One region of the Exiguobacterium sp. QJM3NY_9 genome, then DNA from elsewhere that is predicted to be linked to it. Evidence: riboswitches for the same ligand, from Rfam matches in the RefSeq annotation. Region 1 holds a riboswitch; the other holds the start of a gene.
The links. Region 1 has a riboswitch for cyclic di-GMP ahead of AC0VYQ_RS13390 (glycoside hydrolase family 191 protein). Riboswitches for the same ligand answer to the same signal wherever they lie in the genome.
Positions count from the first base shown of each region.

Region 1 (12,258 bases):
TCTCTTTTGTTGAAACATACCCGTTGAGTTCCTCTGTCACGTCAATCTGGGTGAGGTTTTTGTTCGTTTGCAGAATCAGATAACCATCACCAAAATCCGCTTCGTATAGCGGATCCGTTAAGGAACGGTCCTTATAGATCGTAGTGCTACGCTGCTTAATGTACAGCACACCGAATTCTTCCACATTCTCCGTACCGTACGTTTCCTCTTGTTCAAAGGCAGCAGGTGTTTCCGGCGTCGCGATTGTTTTCAATGATGTACCCGGTGAGCTATAGTGGAAGTAAAGATACGTGGCACCCGCTCCGAGTAAGAAACAAGACATCAGCAATGCTAGCCACCGCCACGGAAGGACGAGACGGGAGACAGGTAAACGAATCTCGAAGTGACTCCGGCGTTTTGGTGTGTTGGCTCGTCTGGGGTAGGCGAGGACCGAAATCTCTTCTTCTTTTTCTTCTGTGCCGCTTTCTTCAAGAATCGGTCGGGCGACAAGCATGCCGTAAAAGTCAGCCAGGCTCTCATGATGCGTTCCGGCAAGAAAAGCTTCCCAGTCCTCGGATGTTGCATGGTCCTGCTTAAATGAGACGAGCGGTGGAAATCCCGTCAGACGAATCATTGTCTCCGTCAAGGATTCAGTCGTCGCAAGGCTGGAACGGATTCTTTCGTGCAGCCGGCTGATCTGTTCTTCCGAGTGTGAAGTATAAAATTGGAGTGCTTTTAATGTACGGTGCATGAATCGTTCCCCCTCTCTAGTCCGTATCGTCTTACATTATAATCAAAAAAACGAGACAATGCCTTAGTCTTCACCAAAAAATACATACATGAAAGTGAGGGATGGTATTATGGTCGACATTCATTGCCACTTGTTGCCGCTCGTCGATGACGGTCCTTCAAGTATTGAACAATCCTTGCTGCTGGCACGGCAAGCGACGGCGGAAGGAATACGACATCTGATTGCGACGCCGCATCTGTCTCCGCCGAATTTTCATACGACACCGGCTCAAGTCGGTTTGATTGTGGCGGAATTCAACGTACTGCTTCAGCAACGGGATATTCCGTTGACTGTCTATACCGGTCACGAGATTCTGTTTAATGAAGACATAATACACGACATCGACAATGTTATGTTTCAGACACTTGCGAGTTCTCAATACGTGTTGATTGATGTGCCGGACGACGACTCACTCGAGTTGTCAGATTGGATCGAGGCGATGATCCGCGAAGGATACCGTCCGATTTTGTCTAATGTCGAACAGAAAAAGACATTGCGGGAACAGCCGAATCGCTTAGCGGACTGGATTAAAGCCGGAGCATTCGCGCAAGTCTCCTGTGCGGGTATTACCGGTGATTACGGAAAAGACGTCCGCCAATTTGCGCTCGCGCTACTGAAAAATGGATACGCCCAGCTTGTCGCTTCCGATGCCCATCATACGACACGGCGACCGTTCCGCTGGAAAAGCTGCCAGCAACAACTCCTGAATGAGCTGAATGAATCAAGCGTAACCAATCTGTATTACAATGCAGAATGTGTTCTACTCAATCGCCCGCTCGCGATCATCCCGCTGCGACCGCTGAATAAAAACTGGAAAGGACAGTGGGCGTAAGACGAACGGGGCACAAGGATTCAAACGAATCGAAGCGGGGGATTTCTCTAGTACATCATCTAGAGGAGGCATTTCGAATGGTCCACTACAACTATTTGGAACAGGATTTACTGAAGCATACGATATACAGTCCGCGCACGATCAAAGTATACCGCAGTGATTTGACCTGTTCCATCGAGTAATCGAAGAAGCTGTAAGCCTATTTGGACGACATGATCAGCCGCTGCCAGCCCGGCGGCGATGTGAAGGTATCATGCTTTGACGGCTCTCGGAAATGAACTAATCCGGGGGACGGCTGCAGAAAAATTCGATGAGAACGTATGGGCAATTGTGCATCAGCACGTACTGTAACGCACCCATCATTAAGACGATTTGTTGTATTGCTCACCCGACCTAGCGTCTATTTTTTCATTAATCAGTCAAACGGGCTCCGCTTTATGGAGACCCGTTTCGGATTGTAGCAGGGGAAAAATTTATCCTCTCTGCAATCGATATAGAATGCAAGAAAATTATACAATCTCAAAACTGAAGCTCGTCAGTGATTTTGCTCTATCTGACGATGAGACACGTCACGTCGCTCTCCTGCCTAATTAGCATACAATTGTTTTTTTAGCAGATGAATCAATTGAAGGAAGGCTGACTGGTTACGACTTGGATAAAAAGGTCGTGACATTCACCCGTGGTCCATAACAATTTGGTGAACTCCTCACATCGAATCAATACACATGATTGTACGTTTTTCCGAGAAATCACGCCGGCAGGAATTTTGTCGTTGCAGGTGATACACAGGAAGTTCGTGTGTATGACGAGAAAAATGGATTTAGATCAGCTGCATCCACGCCTTCAAAACGTCTGCGCAGGCAGGCGTTTTGAAGGCGTGGATGATCGGTCAGGCACATACATAGCTTGATCAAAAGGAGGATTTCACTGTCAGACCGATTGCATTGACGAATCAGGGCAAAGCTATTCTGCTCGACGTCTGGAAACATATTAATCTATATGCAGGACGTATTGTTATCGAGCGGATAGAATCGATAAGACACATACTTCTATTGGATTGTGAAAAAGGAGACACTGCAGGTGTCTTTCGACCGATTTAAGGGGAAGAACGTTACTACTCACTCCGAAGTCAGCTGGTCGACGACTTCTAAGACGGTCCAAATCCAAAAAAAAGGAATTTTGTATGGAGTGAAGCCAGGCAGTTATACACTAGCAACTTACGAAGGACAGACGGTAACGCTGAAAGCGAACGTGAAACAAGTCCCGCTCTCAAATATATCGAACTTCAGATTGGTTTAAACGTCACTGGGCCAGTATCGAGGAAACTGAGACTTTTGAAGGAGTGTATGCGTTCTCGACTCCGTATAATCAGATCAAAGGGTCAAGTAGTTTGGCTAATTCTGATGGTATGTTTCACGGTTCTTTAATTAAAGGTATGCTCTATTACAGTACGGTTACCATGAAACATCCAAAATCTAATCAACTTGGACTCGTTTTTTCTCGATTCCTGCTCTGTCTGAGTATTAGTTACAACAAAGTAAAATTCTGCATACGTTTGAAAAAATAAAAAATGGTCAAATGGTGAAACTGCCGACTATACGGTGGAATATGCAAATAAATAGATTGCCCGTTAAGGCATCAAGCGTCAATATGAATATCAGGTCGGCGAAAGTTCAATCATAATTTATGATGATCGATCCGATATCGCATGTCTCATCTCCATTTCACTCTAAAAAAACGATGCTGACTCAAAAGTGAGGATATCTCTAGATTGAACTGAACGAAGGGAGAAAGATTTCCGGAGTAAATTTGGAAATCTTCCTCCCTATTTCCTTTAATCTTGGAGCGACTTATGAGTCAGCCCCATTTTTTTGTGTTACAACAGATGGCTTACAATCCGGACAAGATTCCGACCGGAACGTTTTGCCTGATACAACGCTTTGTCAGATAACTCCATCGAGTGTTGGACGGGGATGTCCTGTTTTCCGGACGACAGACCGATCGATGTCGTGATATGTATCGAGGAGCCGTCGAGCAGACGGAACGTGTGTTGTTCAACTTCAGAGCGAATCCGTTCTGCGATCTGCCACACCTGTTTAATCGGCAGGTCCGTCAGAAGGACGGAGAACTCTTCGCCTCCCATGCGGGCGACAATGTCCGCCTGACGGGCATTCTGTTCGAGAATCATCGAAAATTGTTCGAGCACGGCATCGCCGTTTAAATGACCGTACCGATCGTTGACCTGTTTGAACTGATCGAGGTCCAATGTCAGCAGATGATAGACGGTCGCTTGCTTCGCCACACGTTCCGCCTGAAGTTCCCAAGCATAGCGATTTGGTAACCCGGTCAATGTATCGCGTTCTGCCAAATGCTGATAGGAGGTCAGGCGGACTAGACGTCCTTGGCGCTCACTCATCAAATAGAAAAAAGAGAGCGTCGTGAAAAGAACCGGTAAGAGCGTTTGGTGAAGTAAATCTGTGAGTGACGTATGCATACTTCCATCCAGGGACCGCAACATCGCAAGAAGGACCAGTAGACCAAACCCGTTTAACGTCAGGAAATGTGTGAGGAGAGAGTGCTGAATCCGTCCCCGCACTTGAAACAAATCATAAAAAATCACAGCAATCAATGGAAGAAATGAAAAGGGATGGGCGATAGCAATTAAATACGCAGACACAAAAGAGACGGCGATATAAGTCGGAACACGTGCTCCAGCGAATAAGAGTAAGACAAACGGCATATAAGCAAGCGGTTGAAGTGCACTCGGTCCGTAATCCAGTAAAAGAACACTGATTCCGCCAAATAAGATCCCAAGTCCGGCATCACGCGAAGTGTTCGAGTGACAGGTACTTCCGTAATATATTTTCATGAGCGCGTAGATGGACGTGAAAATAGTGCAGAAAATCATAAATGATGTATAAAACATACTGTTGTCATCCAATCTATATAAATACTTTCTTAAAATATATAGTTAAATTTTATATTTGTAAAATATTGTATATATTCATTTAATTTACTAGTTTTATTGGAAATGAGAAGAGCACAGAATCTCCTGAACTTCTCAGGAAAACCTGTGCTCTTTTTAAAGTTTATTCATTTCATACTCGGAAATAATGGAATTTAATGTGGAAATATGCAATTATGTTACAAGTAGGTTAAAATTTATTATAATCAAGATCGACGTTTGATTTCAAATGTATGAACCCATTCTTTTTCGCGTACTGCGCACTTTTCGCACCTTGCTTAGAAGAAATCGTCAATGTCTTGATGTCTTCTTCTTCGTTCAACTCCTGAAGATCTGCCATCCGGTCTTTTGACCATTGGTCTTTTGCGACCGTCGAGTAGTTGAAGCTTTCCCACATGATGCCATCGATGTACGGGTACGTATGGTATTTTAATGTCCCGAAGCCCCAGTTTTGAATCAATGAGAGGTCCGCATGTTTCGTCTTGACGCTCTTTAAGAAGTTCGTCATCGCGACTTGCTGCTGCTCAAGAATCTTTGGTTGGTCGGCATGTTCGTTGTCGATGTCGCCGACTGTATCCAAGAAGACACCGTCGAGTCCTTTATTGACGACCTGCTTTTCGACTTCTTGCATGAGGACCGCTTGGTAATGCTTCGAGTTGATGTCCATTAAGTATGAATCCCACTCCGCGTAGTGAACACGTTGTCCATCACGGTGGAAGAAATCTGATTCCTTTAATTGCGCCATCAAGTCTGTGTTCCAGTTGTCGGCTTCCATCGTGTTGATGTAGCCGTAGACTTTCGTGCCGTACTTTTGAATTTCTGCGATTTGTTTCGCTGAATAAAAGACCGGTTCGATGATCATGACATCGTACTTTTGCATCTTCTTGATTTTTGATTTCGTCGGTGCATCGTAGTAGACCTTATACGAGCTGACGGAATCGAGTGGATTCGTTGATTGAGCTTTGCCCGTGATTGGTGTCATCAGTAACACTCCTAAAAAAAGAATGCACAAAAAAGACGTCACGCGTTTGAGTGAGATAATACCCATGGTTAGTAGCCTCCTGATTTTTTATCAGAGAGCGGCTGCGGCATTGCAGACTGGCGATCGGTATCCGAAGATCGACGACCCATGTCTTTGCGCCCTTACTTTTCAGTAAGTTTGCCCTTCTCGATATTTAGTTGTAATTGCCTGTTTGACTAAATCTTACCACTGCTAACAAAAATGTAAATAACTATTTTAAGGAGAGTGTGCCATGATTTACACACAGCATAGAAATACAGTCAAATGGATAGAAATGCTAGCTAGTATTTTACTTATCGGTTTCTTTGACTATATGTTTAGCCTTTCGGTCTCGAATTGGGCAATTGATCCGTTAATCTTTTATATTTTATTGTTCGCCCTCCGCTATGGTCTGCTCGGGGCGTTCGTCAGTTTCACGATGACGATGCTGTACCACCTGTTTTTCTTGTCGGTCGAAGGATCAGACATTCTCTTATTTTTATACGACCGGACGGAACTGAGCTGGATCATCTTCCACTTCCTCGTCGCGATGGTCTGCGGGATTTTCAGTACCTCGTTCCAGGAACGCTACTTATCGCTACGGCTCCGCCACGAAGAAGTCGTCGAAGAAAACAACCACTTGCTCGAGACGGTCGAAAAGCTCCGGCTGTCGCAGTCGACGATGCAAAAGAAGGTCCTCGACTCGGATCATACGTTAACGAAAATCTACCAAGTCGGACTCGAGCTCGACCAAACGGCGGCCGACATCGTCCGCGATCGCCTCGTCGATGTCTTGAAACGTTCGTTCAAGGCAGAGAATCTTGCCATCTATCACGTCGATGCGTCAAAACGGACGTTACGACTCCACGTCCGGTTCGGTGAGAAAGAGGTCTTGCCGCAAACACTATTCATCGATCCGTCGACCGGCATCTATCAACGGATGTTCAAGACGAATGCGATCTCAATCCGGACGATGGACGAGACGGACGTCCCGTTGCTGATCGCACCGATCCGCTACGACGGGAAGATTCAGGAAGTTGTCGTCATTCAGGCGATCGACTTCAACCGCCTGACGAGTTACGAGATGAACATCATGCAGTTGATTCTCGACTGGACCGGGACACGAATCGAAAAAGCGTTGACGATGGAATGGAATGCGTCGCGTGGTGATTTGATTGAAGGAACACGGATTTATCAAATCGAGCCATTCAATAAGAAGGTTGCACTCCAACAACACCGGGCCGACCATTACGATCAACCGTACAGTACGGTCGTCTTGCCGGTCGAACAGGTCCAGCTGTCGTTGATTGAAATGGAATTAATCTTACGCCAGTCGATGCGGGAAATCGACATCATCGGCTATGACGAGACGAATCAAATGCTCCACTTCCTCTTACCGGGAACACCGCAAGAGAACGCTGAAGGATTCAAACAACGGATTAAAGAGTTGTTCGCACGAAAAGGAGGGAATCTTGGATGATGATGTTCTTCGTCCTGTTATTTTTCCTGATTCATGCCGTCATCGTCTTTCTCGTCACGAAACTCATCACGGTACGGATGGCCCCGGCACAGCGTGGTCTCGTCAAATGGATCGCCCTGATTTGTTATTTCGTCCCGTTACTCGGTGAACTGTTCGGTCTCGTCAGTTGGCTGATCGCAAGACGATACGCGTCAGACAAGACGTTGCTCGACTACGATGACTACATCGAGTTCGACGTCGTCAACCTGGAAGGACTGCAACAACAGGCTGCTGACAACATCGACTTGGTGCCGATGGGCGAAGCGATGGCGATGGACGCGAAGGAACGGAAACAATCGATCGTCCGCTTGACGACGACATCGATTGCCGACTCCGGGAAGTACCTCCAGTTCGGGCTCGACCATGCCGACTCGGAGACGGTCCACTACGCGGCGACGGTCCGCAATACGTTATATGACCGGTACGAAGCGACGATTAAAAGTCGCGAGGAACAACTTAATCCGGGGCATGTCACGACGTATTACCACTTGATTGACGCCTTCGAAGCCTTCATCGAAAGTGGACTGCTTGATGACAGCATGCAAAAACGGATCTTTGATCGGTTCGGATCGTATTTACAAGACATGCGGATCCAGTATCCGGCGGACGCGACGTGCTTGAAGGCGTGTGGCAAGCTCGCACTCGCAAAAGGCGACGTCGCGGACGGACTCGGCTACTATGAACGCTTGATCATGCACTACCCGGAGCAAGCGGACGGCTACATGCTGGCGATCGAATATCACTTCACGAGAGGGGACTGGACGAAGCTGGCCCCACTCGTGACACAACTAAAAACACACGTCGCACCGGACGACATTCCGGACGACAAATGCTACATTTTGGACCGGCTGGAAGGAGTGGAACTATGAAAAAATCAATCACGACCTACGTCGTCGCCGTCTTCGCGATTCTGCTCGTCACGATCGGCGTCGTCCAGTTGTTACGTCTTGATTATGGACATCGCCTGATTCCGACCGAGGAGACGCAACAAAAGACGTTTCAGACGATGTCGGGCAAGGAGGGACAGATGGACGGACAACCGGTACAAGTCTATATCCATCAGGATAAAGGCGAGCTCTCAAAAAGTGTCTTGACGAACTTTAAATATGCACTGAAGTACGCGAAAGTCCCGTATACGAATATCTCAATCAAAGAAATCGAGCAATTGGAGCCGTCCAAGCGGACCGTGCTTGTTTTAGCGGGAGAGCACTCACGTGACTGGCCGTACGAAACGATTCGTCAATTCGTCAAGGACGGCGGACGGCTTTATATTGCAGCACGCTTCATCAATCAGGACTGGGCGGAGCTCGTCGGGGTGGAACAGTTCGGTGATTTCAAAGACGGCATCAACGGATTGACATTCAAGGAAGAAATCTTCCCTGGTTTCGTCGATCTGCCGGACTCGTCGAACTTGTTCGCCCACAGTATCGCCGACGTCGAGCTGCTACCAAAGGCTGACGTCAAAATCACGGCGTCCGGTGAACCTATTCTTTGGACATCATCGTACGGCAAGGGAACAGTCCTGTTCTGGAACACGACATCGCTCGCTGAGAAAAACTCACGCGGTTTAATGCTCCAGACATTGGCGTTATTGTTCCCGTCATTCGTCAGTCAACAGGCGGCAATCAAAGTGACGCATCTCGATGACTTCCCGTCACCGGTCCCCGGGAATACGAACGCCGCAATCGAGAAGACTTATAACCGGACGATCAAGGAGTTCTTTAAAGAAATCTGGTGGCGTGACATGAAACGAATCGCCGACGAACAAGATGTCACCTATACCGGCTTTCTCATCGGCAGCTATAAGAATACAACGGAAGAGACGACGGACGACTTGTCGGAAAAAATCCGCACGCCGATGCTCAACTACGGGCGGGGTCTGCTGAAGATGGGCGGGGAAATCGGACTGCACGGCTTCAATCACCAGCCCCTCGTCGTCGCCGATGAAACGCTTGATCCGAACCTCGGTTACGTCCCGTGGAAGAATCAGGACGAGATGGAAAGTGCGTTAAAGAAAGTCATCGGGACGCACGACTATTACTTCCCGAACGAGTCGATTCAAAGTTATGTTCCACCGTCGAACATCATCAACGAGACGGGTTTGACGGCACTCAATGATGTCTTTAAAGACAAGTTGATCGTCGCCTCGCTCTACTCAGGAGATCCGTCGATGGGCAGCTACATCCAAGAGTTCGGACCGGACAAGGTCCATCAAAATCTCTACAACTTCCCACGGATCTCGAGCGGCTACAACGAGACGGCAGAAGATACGTTCGTCATGGCGGACGCCGTCGCGAACTTCGGCATGTTCAGTCACTTCATCCACCCGGATGACGTGCTCGATGAAGACCGGTCGAAAGGGAAGGGCTGGGCAGAAATGGAGAAGACGATCGAAGCGATGTTCCGCGACGTCAAGACGATGTATCCGTACCTCGAGAGCTTGACTCAGTACGAAGCGTATGAAAAATACGTCCAGTACCAGCAGTCGGACATCAACGTCACCTATACGGACAAGACGATTGAAATCAACGGGACGAACATGTTGAAGCCATCGGTCATGCTCGTCCGTGTCGCTCCGGGGCACCACCTCAAGACGGGGACGTTCGATTTCGGGACGATTCGCGCGCTTGCAGGCGAGACGTTGTATCAAGTCACGTTGACGAAAGCAACGGTCACGTTACCGATTGAGGAGGGGACAGAATGAAGATTGGTTTAGTCGTCGAAGGCAGCTATCCCTATGTCAGCGGCGGTGTCGCGAGCTGGGTCCACATGGTGATTCAGCAGATGCCGATGCATCAGTTTGAAATCATCGCCATCACACCGACGCAACTGACGGAAGCGGATTATAAATACAACTTACCGGACAACGTGACGGGTGTGACGAACTTATCACTTGACCTCAAATACGACCGTCCGAAACCGAAACACGTCCTGTCGGCAGAACAAGGGCGGTTGATTCAACAATGGATGACGTTCCAACACGTCGAAGCACCGGTCTTCCCGATTTTCGAACAAGCAGTCGGGACGTCGGAGCACTTCTTCGCGAGCCGGCTCTTCTTCGAGCTCGTCAAGACGAGTTACGAGACGGAAAAACAATCCGGCTCCTTCATCGACTACCTCTGGATGTGGCGGAGCATGTATACGCCGGTCCTCGAGTTACTGCAGGCGGAGTTACCGCAAGTCGACTTGATTCACTCGGCGTCGACCGGATATGCCGGACTCGTCGCGAGTGCGATCAAACAACGGCAGGGCGTACCGTACATCTTGACGGAGCACGGCATCTACTCGCGGGAGCGGGAAGAGGAACTGTTGCAAGCGACATGGATTCCGATCGAATACCGGGCACACTGGATTCGCTTCTTCCACCACTTGTCAGCAGAAGCCTACCAGGAAGCCGATGACGTCATCACGCTGTTCGACCGCAACGGTGAACTGCAACAAGAACTCGGCGCACCAGCGGCGAAGCTGCGGATCATCCCGAACGGTATCGATGCCGTCCGTCTGTCGAGTTTACCAGTCATCGAAAAGGGACCGATTCTGAAGATTGGTGCCATCGTCCGCGTCGTCCCGATCAAGGACATCAAGACGATGATTCATGCGGCGAAGGTCCTGCAAGAGATGGACGTCGCGTTCGAGCTGACGATCATGGGACCGCTCGACGAGGACGAGGAATATGCGACCGAGTGCCAACAGTTGATCGAACAGTTAGAACTTGATCCGTATGTGACGCTCGCCGGCAAGGTCGACATCGCCGCCTACTTGCCGACGTTTGACGTCTGCTTGTTGACGAGCATCTCGGAAGGGCAACCGCTCGCCGTCCTCGAAGGCATGGCAGCCGGTGTCCCGTGGATCGTGACCGATGTCGGGGCTTGCTCCGAATTGATTAACGGACGCGAAGACGACCCTTACGGACCAGCCGGGTTCGTCGTCCCGCCGGTCAATCCCGGACGGATCGCCGAGCGCTGTGCATGGTTCGCTACGCATCGCGCGGATGCGAAAAAACTCGGGGAGAACGGCAAAAAACGGGCCTTGAAATACTATCAGACACACCAGTTCATCGCCGAGTACGTGGCACTTTATGAAGAAAGGGGGCTGGCATATGGCGGGCATCGGGTTTAAGCTCCAAAAGCTGTTCCAGGAAGATTATTTTTCAGCACGTCTGAAGGCGTACGCCTTCGCAGGGCTCGTCACATCCGGTCCCTGGTTGATCGTCATCGTCACGATCGCCTTGACGCAGTGGTTGACGACGTACTTATCGATTGCTTCGTTCGAGGAACGGACGACGTTCAACTTGACGATTTCCTACTGCTTCATCTTTTCACAAGTCATCCTCGGGATTCAGCAACTCGTCGTCACGCGGTATCTCGCCGATTGTTTTTATGAGAAGCGCTACAAGGAAATCTTCCCGACGTTCATCGGGATGACGAAGATGACGATCGCGATTGCCGCCGTCTTCTACGTGGTTTTCCTGACGTTCTCCGAGTTGCCGTTCCTGTCGAACTTGTTGATTTTGATTCTCTTTTTGACGATCAACCTGATTTGGGTGCAGTTCTTATTCCTGAGTGCGGCGAAGTTTTATCAAGCCGTCGCCTATAGCTTCTTAGGGGGAGCGACAGTATCGATCATCTCCGTCCTCTTGATCGACCGCTTCTTAATGCCGTACTTGACGGCACCGTTCGCGACGAGCATGGCGTTGACGGCAGGCTTTACGCTCGGGATGCTCGTGACGTTGTTCGGTCTGTTCACGGCGATGTTATTGACGTTCCCGAACCGGGAAACGAAAGATCCGTTTAGTTACCTCAGTTACTTCGACCGGCATCCGGCATTGTTTTGGACGAGCTTCCTCTACAACATCGGTGTCTGGGTCAGCAACTGGGTGATTTGGTTCTCAGAAGGCGGAGCCGTCCATCTCGGGACGTTCCGGTATCACCCCGTCTACGATACGGCGATTTTCCTCTCGTACTTGACGGTCATCCCGACGATGACGATCTTCGTCATCTCCGTCGAGACCCGTTTCTACGAGCGCTACCGTGTCTTTTACGGTTACGTCAATGAGGGCGGGACGCTCCAGCAAATCAACAAGGCGAAGGCGGCGATGCTGCTGATTTTACGGCAAGAGCTCCAGCGACTCGTCCGCAATCAGGGACTGTTCACGCTGTTCGTCCTGATTTTT
Region 1 covers NZ_CM149679.1:2,629,124-2,641,381, reverse strand. The annotation lists gene AC0VYQ_RS13405 (hypothetical protein) at 1-730, opposite strand, end outside; gene AC0VYQ_RS13400 (tyrosine-protein phosphatase) at 840-1,601, shown strand; gene AC0VYQ_RS13395 (GGDEF domain-containing protein) at 3,478-4,527, opposite strand; gene AC0VYQ_RS13390 (glycoside hydrolase family 191 protein) at 4,757-5,548, opposite strand; cyclic di-GMP riboswitch class I at 5,656-5,740, opposite strand; gene AC0VYQ_RS13385 (hypothetical protein) at 5,820-7,046, shown strand; gene AC0VYQ_RS13380 (hypothetical protein) at 7,043-7,954, shown strand; gene AC0VYQ_RS13375 (DUF2194 domain-containing protein) at 7,951-9,789, shown strand; gene pelF (GT4 family glycosyltransferase PelF) at 9,786-11,204, shown strand; gene pelG (exopolysaccharide Pel transporter PelG) at 11,185-12,258, shown strand, end outside.

Region 2 (12,258 bases), 140 kb from region 1:
GATTACAGGCGTTGACGGTTGCTTATATCGAAAAAAATCAATTGCAGAATAAAAGTTGGATCATCGCTGCCTTGATGGCGACAGCAGGAACGTTTACGGAAATCTTCAGCACGACCATGTATTTGAGTCTGTTACCGCTTGTCTTTCTCGTGTTTGATCTCCCGTTTCGACTCGAAAAACGAAAAATCCTGGCGCGCTATCTCTCAAGCGACCAAGTGACGAACCAATCGTTGCTGTGGCTCGGGACTCAATTCGTCCTGTACGGTTCGCTGTACACCGTGATACTTGAGACGAAAGAGATGTCGATCTGGAAAATTGCCCTTTCGATGCTGATCATCCTCGCACCGGTCTATTACGTTACGGACTGGTTGTTTAAAAAGATTGCCCGGTCAGGCGATCCCGACTTCGTCAGTGATAAAGAAATTCATGCGAATGTCAAAGAAGTGGAGGAGTGACAGGGTGAGTACATTGATTGAAAAAAATACACGGCTCCAGCTGTTGGCAGCGCCGATTAAGAAAGTCCAGATGGGGGTGTTAATTCCCTTACTTTTGATTGGAGTCCTGTTTTGGTTCATCCCGAGCTTGCGACAAACGGGTTTATTTACAACGTTCGCACTCTCTTTACTGGCGTTAGGTGCTGCAGTGAGAGAAGTCATTCGCCTACAGGTTTTAAAGCAACGCCTCGCGAAGGACGTCTATAAAAAGACGGTCTTGAAAGTGGCACGTGTGTCGATGATCGGTTCGTTCATCCCGATCCTTCCACATTATGTGGGGACTGTTTTTCCACAATACGCCGGTATTTCTTTTACGGTCTTTCTTATGTCGATCATCGTCGCCTATTTGATTGTGTCCCGATTGAACAAACAAGCGAAACAATTAGATCCGGCATTCGTCACGATGCGTGAGATTGAGCGTTACCGTAAGTAAGCGAAACACACAAGAGGAGTGAACGGATGAGAAACACTTTAAGCACGTATCAAAAATGGACAAAAATCAGCCGGCAAATCCGGACGTATGTAATTGCGGGCGTATTTTTTGCGGTGCTGCTCTTCTCCGGAAGCGGGCACCTGACGGATTCAGCAGTTGGATTTTTGATTCTTACGCCGTTACTCGCCTATAATGGCATGCAGCGAGTGATCCAATCCGTTCTGTTAGTTCGGTCGAAGGTACAGGCGCGACCACTTGGTCTGCTGTTCGGTGGGATCACTTTGCTCGAAGCGGTCTTTATTGCGGGTGCCGCAGTTGTCGCCCCACACCTTGGACAGTGGGGCTATCTGTTTCCGCTAATGTTGTGGATTTCAGGGATGCTGCAATTTCAAAAGTGGACGGACCGGACGGTAACGAAGCTCGATAAAATGGATTTGCTTGAGATACCGGACCGAAAAGGAATCGAACACTGTCATCCGACGGGGGAAGGAATCAGGATGTAACGAGGAGGAAGACGATGGATAACATACAACACGAGCGGAAAATGGATTATATCCGATTTTCAAAACGGGCACGTTACATTCAAACGGCATTGTTTGGACTGGTATTGTTTACATTTCTTTTTTTAGCGGACGACTGGCACCTGACGGAATCATCGTTTCAGTACTTTTTGCTAGTCCCTTTGTTGTCCTATCAATGGATCGTCCGATTTTTGAAATACCGGTATTTCAAGAAGCGGTTTGACGGGCTTGAGGTCTGGGATCATCTCGGACTACCGTATATATTGATCAGTATCATCGAAGTACTGGTCGTCGTCCTGGGGCAAATCATCACGCCCTACGTAGCGCGTCCCGAATACATCGGACCGTTCCTTGTCTTTTTCCTAACGGTGCTGTCATTGGACCGGATTGTTGATAAACGGATTAAACGACTCGATCCGACACACTTATCGGAACAGGAATTGATCCGGGCGGAACGGGAAGAAAAACGAATCAAATATTAAAAACTGTTTTTTGCAAAAGGAGTCGAGGTCAGAAGAATGGCAAATCTAATCATCACAGTGATACTTTTTACATTGATTACAGTCGTTATCGTTTCTGTAGTCACGTTAGTAGTGAAAAAAATTAAGAAATAAGTCGACTTGAATGTTGATTTCTAAACGAAAGAAGGAGCGGACTCGAAATCCACTCCTTCTTTCGTTTTCATTTTTTTCGGTGACACGTGGATTGTTATTTCTTTGACAGCAAATAAATGAAGTAAGGAGCACCGATGATCGCAACGACGATTCCTGCCGGGATGCCTTGCGGGTCAGCGATGTTCCGACCAATCGTATCGGCGAGGACGAGTAACCATCCGCCAATCAAGACGGCGATCGGTAAGAACAGTTGATGCCTTGGTCCGACGAGGGCGCGCGCGATATGGGGCGCCATCAAACCGATGAAGGCGATCCCGCCTGTTACAGAAACGGCGGATGCAGCGAGTGCGACAGCGGCGAGTAACAGTTGGATGCGCTCCTTTTCAATCGCGACGCCGACGCCGATCGCAACCGGTTCATTCAGCGCCAGCAGATTGAGTTTGTTTGCTTTATAAAACGTAAACGGTACGAGAATAAGCAGCCAAGGCAATAACGCGTAGACGAATGTCCAGTCCGTTCCCCAGATGTTCCCGGCGAGCCATTTGGCGATGAAGTCGACCTTCTCGCGGCGCGCGGATGAAATCAGGACGACCATGATGCCGGATAACGCCATCGAGAATCCGACCCCGGTCAAAATCAGACGAATCGGTTGCAGGCCACGGACACGGTCATACGATAAGGCATAAATGGCAATCGCTGTGATCAATGCCCCGATGAAGGCAGCAACTGGTAACCCATAGATGAACGCACCGACATCGACCGGGAAGTAAAGGAAGAAGGCGGCGATGGCGACACCAGCACCTGTATTGATACCGATGATGCCGGGATCTGCGAGTTCGTTGCGGGTGATGCCCTGAAGAATCGCACCGGATAAGGCGAGTGCCATGCCGGCGAGTACCGTGATTAAAATCCGCGGCAGGCGGAGTGAGAACAAAACAAACTCTTCTTTGAACGAGCCTTGACCGAACAGTGTCGGCAGAAGCCGGTCGTACGAGAGGGAGGCGGGCCCAAGCCCGATACTGATGATGATCGTTCCGAGCAATAACAGACTAAAGACGATAAAGATCAACCGCTGACGGCGGCGGAGCGATGTTTCAATCATGAGAACGCACGACCTCCTTTGCGGACGATGAGTAAGAAGAACGGCAGTCCGAGCATCGAGACGATTGCAACGACCGGTGTTTCGTATGGAGCATACAGTGTCCGGCCAATCGTGTCCGCGAGTAACATGAACGTTGCACCGAAGACGGCGGTCATCGGGAGGATGAAGCGGTAATCGGTGCCGACGATTGCGCGGACGATGTGCGGAATCATCAAGCCGATGAATGCCATGTTACCGACTAAAGCAACGGCGGCCCCGGCGAGCAGGATGACGACGACGTAGAGTACACCTTTAATCCGGGTGATGTTTTGCCCGAGCCCGAGTGCGACTTCTTCTGATAAGCTTAAAATCGTTAATTGACGTGAGAAGATCATCGCAATCGCGATGCCAATCAGGATGACGGGGGTGATGATTTGCAGTTGCCCCCAGGTCGTTCCAATCAGCCCGCCGGATGTCCATTGCGAGACGTCTTGAGCGATTTTGAAGTAAATGCCGATCCCTTCTGCGATTGCGTATAAAAAAGCAGAAATCGCGGCCCCGGCGAGGACGATTCGAAGTGGTGAAAACCCGCCACGTTTTGAGGCACCGATCCCGAAGACAAGTAGGGCACCGGCTGCTGCTCCAAGGAAACACGCGAGCATGATGCCATAGTAATTGATACCGGGAATGAAGACGAGCGCAAGAGCAAGGGCCGCGTTCGCGCCTGCCGTCAGCCCAAGCAGTCCGGGATCGGCAAGGGGATTACGTGTCATCGCCTGCATGATCGCACCGGAGACACCGAGTGCAGCCCCGACCAGCATCGCAGCGACTTCGCGCGGTAACCGGATTTCCTGAATGATTTTTGCTTTATCGTTCAAGGGACCGAACGTCAAAGCGTTCCAGACCTCACGTATCGTCGTGTCGGCGGCACCGAACGTCATCGAGATCCAGAACATGACGACGAACAGGAGTAAACCGAACGTGATTTTCAGTCCGAACGGGAATCGACCGGATGACATAGTTATCGTCTCACTTTCATTAGATAGTCAAAAAGGAGGGACCGAAAAATCGGTTCCCTCCTTATTTTTGTTACGCGCCAAGGAAACTTTTCTTGAAGAACTCGAGCTGACGTTCGAGCGTCAATGGATCATTGAAGTAAAATTCTTTCGAATCGACTTCGAAGACGTGGTTGTTTTTAACAGCAGGAATATTTTTGTATGTGTCTGTTTCTGTAAACGAGTTATCTGCTTCTGCCGTCTTACTGAAGATGAGGTAATCCCCTGCATATTCAGGTAAGACTTCCGGTGATAGCGCGTAATAGCCGTCTTTTAAGGCCATTTCCGTAACTTTTTCCGGCATCTTTAATTTCATTTCCTGGTAGAGGATTTCTGTACCGCGTCCCCAGTTGTCGCCGAAGACGTAAAGCTGTTTATCGAAGCTTTCGATGACAGAGACCGTCGCATCGTCACCGATTTTTGCTTTAATCTCTGTTCCGGCGTCCGCTGCGCGTGTTTGAAAGTCTTTGACCCAATCGCGTGCTTCTTGTTCTTTATTGAGCAATTTACCGATTTCGATATGTTGTGTCAAATAGTCGACTTTGCCGTACGTGTACGTGACGGTTGGAGCGATTTCTTTAAATTTATCGATGTTTTTCGTTGTATTGTAGCCGATGATGAGATCGGGTTCGAGTTCGATGACTTTTTCGACGTTTTCTTCCGATACTTCCTGGACGTCTTTCAAATCAAACTTCGGATTCGATTTTGACCACGAATCGACACCGACGAGTGGGACGTCGAGTGCCATGACGTTTCCGGCGAAACCGGCAAGGACGACGACGCGTTTCGGATCAGCCGGGACTTCGACGTCACCTTCTTCCGATTTATAGGTGATCGTTTCTTTTTTCGTATCAGAAGACGTATCTTCTGTTTTATCTGTATTGCCGCAGGCGGCGATGACAAGCGTTAAGAGTAATAAAATCGGTAAGAGTACTAGTTTCTTCATGTGGTTAATCTCCCTTGATTAAGTTGTAGGTGACACACATCGGCTTATTCGTCCGTGGATCACGACCGATTTCGGCATCGATGTGGAATACTTCTTTTAAGACGTCATGCGAAATGACTTCCTCGCACGTTCCGGCTTTGACGACTTCGCCTTCTTTCATCGCGATGATGTAGTCGGCAAAACGGGCGGCCTGATTTAAATCATGTAACACCATGACGATCGTCCGGCCTTCCGTCCGGTTGAGATGCTCGAGCAGCTCGAGGACTTCGAGCTGGTGGGCGAGATCAAGGTAAGTCGTCGGCTCATCGAGGAAGATGATATCCGTTTCCTGCGCCAGCGCCATCGCAATCCAGACGCGTTGCCGTTGACCACCGGACAAGGCGTCGACCGGACGGTGTTTGAATGCCGTCGTATCCGTTGCCTCTAACGCCCAGTCAATGATCTCGTAATCATGTTTCGTTAAGCGACCAAATCCTTTTTGATAAGGAAAACGACCGTATGAGACGAGCTCTGCGACCGTTAGACCGCTTGCACTTTCCGGTGTCTGAGGCAGGATCGCCATTTTCCGGGCAAGCAGCTTTGTACTTTCCTTCGCAATATCGAGACCGTCAAGCAGGGCACGACCAGACTGATGGGGGATGATTCGGGTCATCGCTTTCAATAAGGTCGATTTACCGCAACCATTCGCACCGATGATTGTCGTGATTTGCCGATCCGGAATCTGAACCGTCAAGTCTTTGACGATGGTACGATCTCCGTATCCGATACTGATTTCTTCTGTTGCTAGACGTACCATACGCAGAGGCTCCTTCTCGTTTAAAGCTATTTTCATTGATAATGATTATCACTATCGTCTCCCTAACCATACCAGTCTCATAAAAACGCTGTCAACATTTTTTCTTGTCTTCAAGAGATGTTCACGTTATCATTGGGAATGAGAATGATAATCAGTCGTAGTCGAGAGCGAGGAGTGAGTGGGATGGAACAGCAGGAATTGTTTGATGTAACGGTAATTGGTGGAGGCCCGGCCGGGTTATACTCGACTTTCTATAGCGGATTACGCGGGATGAAGACGAAAATCATTGAATACCAGGCAGAGCTTGGTGGCAAGATTCATGTTTATCCGGAGAAGATGATTTGGGATGTCGGGGGACAGCCACCCATTACCGGAGCGAAGCTGATCGAGCAACTCGTCGAACAAGGCTTAACGTTTAATCCGTCCGTGCACCTGAATGAAAAAATCATTTCAATCGCAAAAGACGTATTCGGAAACTTCGTCCTCGAAGCGGAGTCGGGAGAAATTCATTATTCGAAGACAGTCATCGTCGCTGTCGGTGGTGGGATACTCAATCCTCAAAAACTGAAGATTGAAGGGGCCGAACGGTACGAAGTGTCGAACTTGAACTATACCGTCAAATCGATTGAGCGGTTTAAAGATAAGACGGTCCTGATTTCAGGTGGCGGTAACTCAGCGATCGACTGGGCGAACGAGCTCGAACCGATTGCGAAAAAAGTTTACGTCACATATCGGAAAGACTGTTTCACAGGTCACGAGGCACAAGTCGACCAACTCGTCCGAAGCTCAGCCGTCTGTCTCCTCAACACGACGATTCATAAGTTGATCGCAAGCGACGATCACCACCGGATTGCGTCCGTCGAATTGATTGATTGTGCGACGGACGTGACAAACATCGTTGACGTCGATGAAGTCATCATCAACCATGGCTACGAACGGGAAGCAGAGTTGCTCGCGAACTCGGAACTCGACATCAAACAAGTCGACGACTTTTACATCGCCGGTAACGCGTCGAGCGAATCAAGTGTACCGGGATTGTATGCAGCAGGAGATATTTTGACGCATGACGGCAAGGTGAACTTGATTTCGGGGACATTCCAGGATGCGGCAAATGCCGTCAACCGGGCGAAGCAGTTCATTGAACCGGATGCTGCCAAAGTCGCGATGGTCTCATCCCACAATGAAGTTTTCAAAAAACGGAACCGTGAATTGATTCAAGAAATGGTCAACGAAAAGTAAAAAACACCTGTCTTAAAGATCGCCCCTCGTCACATGGACGTCGGTCGTCTTTAGAGCAGGTGTTTTTTTGTTTAAGGATTAATCTTCATCTTCATCTTCATGCTCGTCGTCCGAGTCATCATCTGAATCATCATCTTCGTCCTGACCTTGATCATCGTCTTGCTCGTCTTCTTCAACGTGACGGTGCTCTGATTTCGTTTCTTCGTGATCGAAGTACTCGAGTTCAATCTCCAACTCGTAAGAACCAGAGAGAGCGAATAAGCTGACGAGTTGTGCCCGTAATTCCTCTTCCGTCATCTTCGGATGTGACTCGATGAACTGAATCAATTGGCGGACACGGGTTTCATCGACCGTTGCGTCATTCGTTTTGACACGCAGCTGACTCTTCTTCTTTTTAAACTGGTATTTAATCTGACTTTGCGTCGTCTCTGTCGCGAGAGCAATCTTCATTTTTTTCAGCATATCTTCATAGTGGTGACCGGCCTTGTTGCGTTCTTTGCCATCGAGAATTCCATCACCATCAGAATCCCGTTTATATGGTTTTGTCCCAAGCTCGAGTTCGATGGCGTTAGTTAAGCCATCACGGTCCGTATCTTCATGTGCGTCGCTGATCTTATCGCGGTCGCTGTCTTTCTTCCGTGGATTGAGTTTGAGCTTATATTCGGTGTAGTTGCTTAAGCCGTCATGGTCCGTATCTTGCTGCGCAAGTTTTTTCCCTTTAAGCTTGTACTTCTTTTCCCAGCTGTCATGGATTCCGTTCTTGTTGCGGTCATGCTTCGATGTCTTACTCTTGGCATCGATTGAGCCGAGCGGCGTCAGCATCAAGGCACAAGCAAGACCGGCAGTAACGACATAATTGATTTTTTTCATGTGAACGTAGTCTCCTTTTGTGAACTTCGGTAACTGGCAAGCATAGCTTGAAGCGGTAGCCCCTATAGTTTTGCGTCACCACATTTCTGTGGGTTTGCCCGTTCGATTCCGGTGAAGAACCGTATATTCAGTATAAGTGATTTGTTTCTATGGATAGATAAGGGTTTTCGATAATGAGTCAGTAAAATATAAATTATTTGAAGTGAGATAATAAATATATTCTAAATCACTTTTTTTAATAAAAGTAACTATTTTTAAAATAATATTTAAATTAAATTAAACTATGTTGACTTTTTATTTAATATAATTCATATTTGGATTATATTAAATAGAAGTGGGGTCTAGTTTATGGGGAGTTTATCGATTGCGATTGGTGTTATTATTTTCATGGTTGGACAATTTTATTTATCTAGGAAAAATGGAAAGCTCGCGTGGGTATTACCGGTACTGATTGTACTCGCTGGGATATACACCTATTTCTATGGAGGCGTCTGGTCTGAGGACAAAAAATCTTTAATACAAATCGGTACAATGATTAGTACTTCGACGTTGATTGGTATTGGATTGGATGGGGAAAAAGCGCGTAAAAAACGTTTGAAGCAGGAAAAGGATCGACTCGAAGTGCAAGATTTGTAACGTAAAAATAGATAGAGGAGTACACTACAATGGACAGAAATGAAGTTCCTCCATGGGTATTGGCATTAGAACAAGAACATCTTGAATTCATACGGAAGTTTGTTTTAAATTCAGGATCGCTTAAAGATATGGCAGCTGCGTATCAAGTCTCGTATCCGACGGTTCGAACGAAGCTGAATCAACTCATTCAACGGATTGAGTCAGTACAGGAAGATGATGTCGAATTCGTTAACATGATTAAGAACCTTGTCATCGATGAGCGGATTAGTTTAGATGTCGCGAAAGTAATCATTGATAAGTATCGAATGGATAAATCTCATTAAAAGAAAACAAGCGCGTCTTCGAATAGCGAAGGCGCGCTTGTTGATGAAAATACTTACTTATTCTTTATCATTTTTTTTGTTTTGTTCCTTCTCAATCATCTTCTTCGCAGCCATCCGGAAGCGGAAAATCAGATAGAGACGGTAAAAGTCGATTGCTGCGAACAGCGTCAACAGAATCGTCCAAAAGTTAAAGACGGTTCCTGCCTCGATCGAGTTGCTGTACGCGAGGTACATGAAGAGAATACCGAACAGGGCATAAAATAATGCCATGAAGTTTGAGCCTTGGCGCATGAAAACACTACCTTTCGTAAGTTAAGTCATTGCATAGAGTGCGAGTACGACAATTCCGTTATTGAAAACGTGAATCGCAATCGGTGCTATGATGCGGCGCGTTTTGACGAAGACGAGTGAGAAAACAAAACTCATCGCGACATAAATCAAAAACTTGTTGTCTCCGTGGATGAACCCGAAGATAACACCACTGAGAACGAAGCTGAAGACGAAGTTCAGTTTTGTCGACAAGTTCCCGAACATAATGTGGCGGAATAAAAATTCTTCCATAATCGGTCCGAGTAAGACGACCATCAGCTGTAAAATCGGGATGACTTGGATTGCTTTCATGATGTCATCCGTATTTTGTGATTTCGCGACGTTTTCGAGTCCACCAGACATCCAGGCATCAAGCAGGTTGACGCTAATCAGTAAGGCGTAAAGCAACACGATTCCGATCCCGATCCACTTTAATGTGTCAATCGGATCCGTCTGATTGCCCTCTGCTTTCCACTTTTGCCAGTCAGGACGAAGACAGAAGAACGAGACGATGACGGCAACGGTAAAGCCAATCGCAAGCCACCAGCCGAGGACACCCGGAATTTGGCTTTTTGAGAGAAAGCTCGGGAATGTTGCCGGTACGAGCTGGACGATCAAATAAATCACAATCGGAATGATGTGACGGATTTGCCACTTATCAGCCATGTTGAACGGCAGATTGACGGAATTTTTCATCGGTCGGGACACAACTCCTTTGTATTGAAGGTACTGTCCCGATTGTAACAAACAAACCGGCCGGGCGCACGAATGGTGATGGTTCAAAGATGGCGATTTCGGGAAAACGGATAAGGGTTCAGGGTTGAATTTCGATTGAAAACCGTTTAAGATAAAAATATGTTAGCACTCCATTAAAGTGAGTGCTAAAAAACAGTCATTTTCAAGGAGGATGTTTCGCATGTTAAAACCACTTGGTGATCGCATCGTGATCGAAGTCGTTAAAAAAGAAGAAACAACACTCGGAGGAATCGTTCTTCCTGGGTCAGCGAAAGAAAAGCCACAAGAGGGTAAAGTCATCGCTGTCGGTACAGGCCGTGTGACAGAGCAGGGTGTACGTGTACCACTTGAAGTGAACGTCGGCGACCATGTCATCTACGCGCAGTACGCCGGGTCAGAAGTCAAAGTCGATGGCAATGAATACTTAATCTTACGCGAAAGCGATATTTTAGCAGTAGCACAATAATAAAAGGGGGATTTCAGTCATGGCAAAAGATATCTTATTCAGTGAAGAAGCACGCCGCGCGATGCTCCGCGGTGTCGACGCATTAGCAGACGCAGTCAAAGTGACGATCGGACCAAAAGGACGTAACGTCGTCCTCGAACGTAAATTCGGTTCACCACTCATCACGAACGATGGTGTGACGATCGCAAAAGAAATCGAACTTGAAGACCACTTTGAAAACATGGGTGCGAAGCTCGTCGCGGAAGTCGCGTCGAAAACGAACGAAATCGCAGGGGATGGTACGACAACAGCGACAGTCCTCGCACAAGCGATGATCCGTGAAGGACTCAAAAACGTCACAGCGGGTGCGAACCCGATGGTAATCCGTAAAGGAATCGAAAAAGCCGTCCGTCGTGCCGTCGAAGAGCTCCACGAAATCGCAAAACCGATCGAAGGTAAAGAAGCGATCGCACAAGTTGCGGCGATTTCTGCTGCTGACGAAGAAGTCGGTCAATTGATCGCAGAAGCAATGGAACGTGTCGGTCAGGACGGTGTCATCACGATCGAAGAATCACGCGGCTTCACGACAGAACTCGACGTCGTCGAAGGGATGCAGTTCGACCGTGGATATGCGTCACCATACATGATCACGGATTCCGACAAGATGGAAGCGGTGCTTGAGAACCCGTACATCTTAGTCACAGATAAAAAAATCTCGAACATCCAGGAAATCTTGCCGGTCCTTGAGCAAGTCGTCCAACAAAATAAACCGCTCTTAATTATCGCGGAAGACGTCGAAGGCGAAGCACTTGCGACACTCGTCGTCAACAAACTCCGTGGTACGTTCAACGCGGTTGCGGTGAAAGCACCGGGCTTCGGTGACCGCCGTAAAGCAATGCTCGAAGACATCTCGATCGTCACAGGGGCAGAATTGATCACAGAAGAGCTCGGTCTTGATTTGAAAGAAACACAAATCATGCAACTCGGCCGTGCGTCGAAAGTCGTCGTCTCAAAAGACAACACGACAATCGTCGAAGGACACGGACACAGTGATTCAATCGAAGCACGTGTCGGCGCAATCCGTGCGCAAATCGAAGAAACATCAAGCGACTTCGATCGTGAAAAACTGCAAGAGCGTCTCGCGAAACTTGCTGGCGGCGTAGCTGTCGTCAAAGTCGGGGCAGCAACCGAAACGGAACTGAAAGAACGCAAGCTCCGGATTGAAGATGCACTCAACGCGACACGTGCAGCCGTCGAAGAAGGAATCGTTGCCGGTGGGGGAACAGCCTTCATCCACGTGACGAAAGCCGTCGAATCGATTCTTGCCGTCTCAACAGGCGACGAAGCGACAGGCGTCAACATCGTTCTCCGTGCGCTCGAAGCACCACTCCGTCAAATCGCGGAAAACGCCGGTCAAGAAGGTTCAGTCATCGTCGAGCGTCTTAAACATGAAGCACAAGGCATGGGCTACAACGCCGCGACAGACGAGTACGTCGACATGATTGAAGCGGGAATCGTCGACCCGGCGAAAGTGACGCGTTCAGCACTTCAAAACGCAGCGTCTGTTTCAGCGATGTTCTTAACGACGGAAGCCGTCATCGCCGATAAACCGGAACCAGCCGGATCTGCTCCTGCAATGCCTGATATGGGCGGCATGGGTGGAATGGGCGGAATGATGTAATATAAGCATTCAACCCGTTGATTGGTAGAATTAGATCGAAGGATTGCTATTCTACTTTTGATTTTTGGGAAGACCCTTTG
Region 2 covers NZ_CM149679.1:2,765,552-2,777,809, reverse strand. The annotation lists gene AC0VYQ_RS14095 (hypothetical protein) at 1-455, shown strand, start outside; gene AC0VYQ_RS14090 (hypothetical protein) at 460-927, shown strand; gene AC0VYQ_RS14085 (hypothetical protein) at 954-1,430, shown strand; gene AC0VYQ_RS14080 (hypothetical protein) at 1,445-1,930, shown strand; gene AC0VYQ_RS14075 (FecCD family ABC transporter permease) at 2,157-3,164, opposite strand; gene AC0VYQ_RS14070 (FecCD family ABC transporter permease) at 3,161-4,162, opposite strand; gene AC0VYQ_RS14065 (iron-hydroxamate ABC transporter substrate-binding protein) at 4,233-5,144, opposite strand; gene AC0VYQ_RS14060 (ABC transporter ATP-binding protein) at 5,149-5,940, opposite strand; gene AC0VYQ_RS14055 (NAD(P)/FAD-dependent oxidoreductase) at 6,124-7,179, shown strand; gene AC0VYQ_RS14050 (hypothetical protein) at 7,258-8,049, opposite strand; cyclic di-GMP riboswitch class I at 8,075-8,158, opposite strand; gene AC0VYQ_RS14045 (hypothetical protein) at 8,398-8,685, shown strand; gene AC0VYQ_RS14040 (DUF2089 family protein) at 8,715-9,008, shown strand; gene AC0VYQ_RS14035 (DUF4305 domain-containing protein) at 9,066-9,299, opposite strand; gene AC0VYQ_RS14030 (CPBP family intramembrane glutamic endopeptidase) at 9,321-10,013, opposite strand; gene groES (co-chaperone GroES) at 10,234-10,518, shown strand; gene groL (chaperonin GroEL) at 10,538-12,178, shown strand.
Region 2: linked by a shared signal. The riboswitch ahead of AC0VYQ_RS14050 (hypothetical protein) and the one ahead of AC0VYQ_RS13390 (glycoside hydrolase family 191 protein) in region 1 are both predicted to bind cyclic di-GMP.